One region of the Lactobacillus sp. B4005 genome, then DNA from elsewhere that is predicted to be linked to it. Evidence: predicted binding sites of a transcription regulator. Region 1 holds the regulator's gene; the other holds the start of a gene.
The links. Region 1 encodes Rex, which represses fermentation and respiration genes when NADH is low (regulators of the CRP and FNR family bind a similar motif). Its sites were predicted from a motif close to TTGTGAANTANTTCACAA; they were not measured.
Positions count from the first base shown of each region.

Region 2: the regulator Rex is predicted to act here: its motif matches at 1,884-1,901, upstream of J3U73_RS07835 (NAD(P)-dependent alcohol dehydrogenase).

Region 1 is NZ_JAFNOZ010000002.1:17,167-20,384, forward strand. Features, by position in the region: gene groL (chaperonin GroEL) at 1-1,183, opposite strand, end outside; gene groES (co-chaperone GroES) at 1,200-1,484, opposite strand; gene J3U73_RS04460 (redox-sensing transcriptional repressor Rex) at 1,666-2,307, opposite strand; gene J3U73_RS04465 (ABC-F family ATP-binding cassette domain-containing protein) at 2,621-3,218, shown strand, end outside.
Region 2 is NZ_JAFNOZ010000003.1:117,176-120,393, forward strand. Features, by position in the region: gene J3U73_RS07825 (ATP-binding cassette domain-containing protein) at 1-88, shown strand, start outside; gene J3U73_RS07830 (hypothetical protein) at 81-581, shown strand; gene J3U73_RS07835 (NAD(P)-dependent alcohol dehydrogenase) at 722-1,840, opposite strand; gene J3U73_RS07840 (alpha-glucosidase) at 2,044-3,218, shown strand, end outside.

The DNA.
Region 1 (3,218 bases):
CAATCCGGTAGCGACGTTCTTTTAACTCAGTTTCAGTAGCAGCACCAACATGAATAACAGCTACACCACCAGTTAATTTAGCAAGACGTTCTTGCAACTTCTTCTTGTCAAAGTCTGAAGTTGTTTCTTCGATTTGACTTCTGATTGAGTCTTCACGTTCTTTAATTGCTTCATCTGAACCAGCACCATCAACAATAGTTGTTGAGTCCTTAGTAACAGTGATGCGGCGTGCTTTACCTAATTGATCAATCGTTGTGTCCTTTAATTCAAGACCAAGATCTTCGGTAATAACTGTACCACCAGTAAGAGCGGCAATATCTTGTAATTGTTCTTTACGACGGTCACCAAAGCCTGGAGCCTTAACAGCAACAACGTTGAAAGTACCACGAATCTTGTTCAATACTAAAGTAGGAAGTGCTTCACCAGAAACGTCATCAGCGATAATCAATAATGATTTACCTTGTTGAACAATCTCTTGCAATAATGGCAAGATGTCTTGAATGTTAGAAATCTTCTTGTCAGTAATTAAAACATATGGGTTGTCCAAATCTGCTTCCATCTTGTCGTTGTCAGTTACCATGTATTGTGATAAGTAACCACGATCGAATTGCATACCTTCAACTACTGATAATTCAGTTTCAATACCACGTGAGTCTTCAATTGTGATAACACCATCGTTACCAACTTTTTCCATTGCATCAGCGATTAAGTCACCAACTTCTTTTGAAGCAGATGAAACTGAAGCAACTTGCGCAATTTGATCTTTTGAAGAAACAGTGTGACTTACTTTATGTAATTCATCAACAACAGCCTTGGTAGCTTTTTCAATTCCGCGACGAACACCTACGGGGTTAGCACCAGCAGTTACATTCTTCATTCCTTCACGGATGATTGCTTGAGTTAACACAACTGCAGTAGTGGTACCGTCACCGGCAATGTCGTTAGTCTTTTGTGCAGCTTCGGCAACTAGCTTAGCACCCATGTTTTCGTAGTGATCTTTTAATTCAATTGACTTAGCAATGGTAACACCATCGTTAGTAATTTCAGGATTGCCATAAGATTGCTCTAAGACAACGTTTCTACCTTTAGGACCGATTGTTGCCTTAACAGTATCAGCTAACTTATCAACACCCTTTAATAGGGAACGTCTTGCTTTTTCTGAGAATTTAATATCTTTTGCCATAATTTTCGCTCCTTAATTACTTAACCACTGCCAAAATATCTTTTTCATGAAGGACTAAGAATTTTTCACCTTCGTATTCAACGTTAGTGCCAGAATACTTGTCATATAGAACAACGTCGCCCTTTTCAACTGACATTGGGATCTTGTTGCCGTTTTCTGCATAACTGCCTTCACCGACAGCAACAACTTCACCTTCTGTTGGCTTTTCTTTAGCATTTGAAGCAAGGACGATTCCGCCTACAGTCTTTTCTTCTTCTTCTTTAACTTTTACGATCACGCGATCACCAATTGGTTGTAACACGTTTGTCCCTCCTAATTTTAATTTAAAATCATTTTTGTTATTTGTTAGCACTCTTATTAACCAAGTGCTAACTTACAAATATGATAATACCCCCTTTTAATGAAAAAAGCAAGAAAAAATTAGCACTTTTTTACTTAAAGTGCTAATTTTCTTTAGCCATTGCAGCGGCGGCTTTATAAATTTATCTATTCTTATCTTTATCCGAATCAAGGAAATAAATGAGGGTTTGTAATTCAGTCGCCAAGTCAACATTTTGAATTCTAACCCCGGTTGGAGCTGATAACCGAATTGGCGTAAAGTTCATAATGCCCTTAATGCCAGCTTCGACCATGTCATCCGCTGTTTTTTGTGCAGAATCTGACGGCACTGTCAAAATAGCGATGGTGATCTGTTGGTCACTCAGCTGCTTTTGCAATTCACTCATTTCATAAACAGGAACGCCACTCAAAATTTTGCCCGTAATTTTAGGATTAATATCAAAAGCACAGGAAATTCGGATGTTATTGCTTCGTTTGAAGTTATAGTTGAGCAAGGCGTGTCCCAAATTACCTACACCAACTAATGCAACATTAGTTAAAGTATCTTGATTTAAAATCTTTTTAAAAAAGGATAGGAGACTTTTGACATCATAGCCATACCCACGCTTACCCAAAGCACCAAAATATGAAAAATCACGACGGATTGATGCACTATCAACCTGAACTGCTTCTGATAATTCAGTAGATGAAACTTTTTCTTTACCAGCTTCATTCAGGATAATTAGGTAACGATAGTAAAGCGGCAGTCTCTTCGCTGTCGCTGTAGGTATTTTTATTTTTTCCATTTTAAAAAGCCTCCAACTTAATATCACTAGTGAGCTTTTTTGTGAATTCACTCATCAATTAATATTATTTTACCTATAACTTACTGATATTTGCAAATGTTTTTTCACAATCTAACACAATCACAAAACACGATTTTACTGTTAATTAACCCGCTTTACATGGTAATTAAAAAATTATTTGTAAATAACTGAGCAAATACTCGTAATCAATTTACTAATGATGAAAAAATAATTTTACTTAAAAAAGGCTTATTTCTCATGCAGTTGCCAGCAGTCTTGCCACATATGCTAAAATAGACTTTAGGTGAAAAATATGATAATTGCACAAGGACACGATTTAGAAAAACAATTTGGTGCCAATACGCTATTCAATCACGTTAATTTCTCGATTGATTCAAATGCAAGAATTGGCCTTGTAGGACCAAACGGAGTTGGTAAAACCACACTCCTTAAAATTATGACGGGTGAAGAAGAAGCTACCCACGGCGAATTTACCATTAATAAAGGGATCGATGTGGGTTATATCGCGCAAGAAAATGGCTTAGATGAAAGTAAGAGCATTTGGGATGAAATGCTGACCGTTTTTGCGCCATTAATTGCAAAAGGACAAAAAATCCGCGGCTTGCAACAAGCAATTGCCGAACATCCGGAAGATAAGCAACTTTTAAAACAATATGACCAGTTGCAATTTGATTTTGAACAACAAGGTGGATATACCTATCAGGCGGATATTAAAAGTATTTTGAATGGTTTTAACTTCCCTGAAAATACTTGGACTAAAATTATTGGTGATCTTTCTGGTGGTGAAAAAACCCGGCTTGCCTTTGTCAAACTGCTTTTACGCAAGCCACCGCTACTTTTACTCGATGAGCCGACCAACTATTTAGATCTGGACACACTTGACTGGCTAG
Region 2 (3,218 bases), on a different contig from region 1:
AGTAATCATTGCTAGTCATGATCAAATTGACGAGATTAACTATGATCAGGACTTAACACTACAAAATGGAATTTTGCTTAATGAATAAAAAATATTCTTTCACTATTTATGCCGTTATTTCTGCGTTAATCATTTTGCTGGCTAGGCAAAATTGGAATACGGTATATTTAAAGTTACCTCAATTGGTGCAGGCAAGTTTTGGTTGGATTAGAAGTCCAATGAAACTGGCGTTAATAAGTGCTAATAATTTTGTTTTTGATTATGTCACGATTATCCTACCTCGAATGGAAAGAAATTCAATCGAGTCTTTTATTATTGTGCGTAAACCCAAGCTGCAGGCTTTAATAAGGGGCTTAGCTCCTAAAGAATATTCGTATTTACTTTTATTTGTCATAGTCCACTTAACTGCTTTTGATATCAGTAATCTTATTAGTTCAGTATTAATATTGTTGGTAATGATAATAGCCTGGTTAGTATTAGTGTTTGTCATGACATATCGCTTGTCAGTAGTTAAACAGAATGTATTAGTCTTCTTGCTCTTATTGGGATTACGTACGTTAATATTTAGTTTGAATTTATAGTTTGAAAAATCAATCTGATCCGCACCTTGTTTGGTTTATGCATGAATTTCGATTTGAGGAAAAAGCGATTTTTCAGACTAAACCAAAAAACGTTGAGAGTTTTTCTCAACGTTTTTTAGTATTGTCATATGACAGATTAGCTATTCTAGTTGGTAATCTGGATCGATAATTAATACAGGCTTAATCGTCTTACCAGAAATTGAATCGGCATTTGCTTGATTAATGTCTTCAAACTTGTAGAACTTTTCGGTTTCGTCAAATGGGAATTTACCTAATTGATAAAATTCAAGCAGCCGTGGAATGTCAACTTGTGGAATTGCGTCCCCCATGTTGACGCCGACAACTTTTTTATCATCGACACATAGATCATTCCAGGTAGAAACAGTAAGATTTTGAGCAGTAACTGCAATTGCCGCGCAGGTGCCGCCTTGTGCTAAGGCATCAACTGCATTCTTGATTACACCGCTATTTCCTGTAGTATCAACGGTCCAGTCAACACCATAGCCATTAGTAAGCTCTTTTATTTTAGCAACTGGGTCATCTGTCTTGCTGTTAATTGCTGCTGTTGCCCCTAATTTTTTAGCTAATTCTAACCGTTCAGGAACAACATCAACTGCAATTACCTTAGTGCAGCCACTAATTGAGCCGGCCATCATGGCAGCAAGACCAACAGCGCCCGTACCAAAGACAGCAATTGTATCGCCAGGTTTAGGTTGCAAAGTATTAAAGACGGTTCCAGAACCTGTAACATAACCACAGCCAAGAGGACCGGCTTTACGTAAGTCAACGCTGTTATCAACTTTAACTGCATTGCGCTGATCAACTACGGTAGTAGTGGTAAAGGACGATTGGTTAAACATGTCACAGATTCGTTTACCATTTTTTTGAAAATGATCTTCACCATCAGCCCGGACGCCTGATAAGTTATAGTCACTGTAGTGGCGACATTGAGTAGGAATACCTTTGAGACAATTATCACAAATTCCGTCCGCATAAAACGACAGAATTACGTGGTCGCCAACTTTGAAGTTTTTAACTTGATTGCCAACCTTTTCAACAATTCCAGCGCCTTCATGGCCTAAAATTACGGGATAGCCAACACTGGAATCACCCTTGCGCAAGGCTTCATCTGAGTGACAAATACCGGTAGCAACCATATGAATTTGCAAATCGGTTGGTCCAACTTCGTGTAAATCGATATCATCTTCAATTTCGAATTGGCTACCCATTTTTTGAACGACAGCTGCTTTAATTTGCATCAAAATTTCCTCCTCTTATAATTTTTTAATAGTTTCAAAGTTATTGTGAGCTTTTTAACATTCAAATGCAATACTTTGCCCAAAAAATATACGCAGATATTTAATTGTCCACCCAAAAACCATTTTTTGATACCGGTAACATTCACTACTGTCTTGTAACTAACCGCCGTTCTTCGCTAAACTACAGCTGGAGGATTAAGCAAATGACGCATTGGTATGATAACGCAATAATTTATCAAATTTATCCCAAATCTTTTCAAGATAGTAATGGTGATGGGATTGGCGATCTGAATGGGATTAGACAGCGTATTCCTTATTTGAAAAAGCTGGGGATTAACGCGGTGTGGCTCAATCCAATCTTTGTTTCACCCCAAGTTGATAATGGCTATGACGTGGCAGATTACTTTGCGATTGATCCTGCAATGGGAACAATGGCAGATTTTGAGCAGTTAATTAAGCAGCTGCATCAAGAAAAAATTAAAATTATCCTCGATTTGGTACTTAATCACACTTCCGATCAACATCCTTGGTTTCAAAAGGCGATTAATAATCCAAAAAGCAAGTACCGCAATTATTATCTTTTCGCGGGCAGTAACAACAAGCGGCCAAATAATTGGGGCAGCTTCTTTGGTGGTAGTGTCTGGGAGAGTGACCCGAAAAATAGCGGTCAGTCATATTTTCACTTGTTTGATAAACACATGCCCGATTTAAACTGGGCAAATCCGGCACTCAGACAGGAAATGATCCAAGTTGCTGAATATTGGCTGGCTAAAGGAATTGACGGTCTTCGGTTAGATGCATTTATTCATATTGCCAAGGCTGACTTGCGTCAAAATTTTCCGGCACCAAATGATGCTGAACCAGTTATTGCTGAACCGTTTTTTGCTAACTTGCCCCAAGTGCAAGAGTGGCTGCAACCATTTTGTCAGCAAATAAAGCGTGACTTTCCTGACGCCTTGCTTTTGGGCGAAGCAGCAAGTGCAAACGTGAACTTAGCAGCCGATTATACAAGTAAGAAAAATAGTTTGCTAGATAGTGTGATTACTTTTCGCTATTTCACGGATGATGAGAGCAAAATTAATCCGCGTTTACCAGCGCAATATCAGCCAAAAGAGCTTAACTGGCAAATCTTCAAGCAAACGCAAGCTATTTGGCAGCAAACTCTGGCAGAGATTTCGTTACCGACCCTTTACTGGAATAACCATGATATGCCAAGAATGGCAACTCGTTTGGCGCATACCAGAATTCAGATCCAAAGCCTAGCAATGCTGATGTATTTGCAGCGCGGTATTCCGATTATTTATTATGGCGAAGAACTGGGTTTACCAAATTTGCTTTTTACTTCAGACAAGGAGTTTGCCGACGAAACGGTTACCCA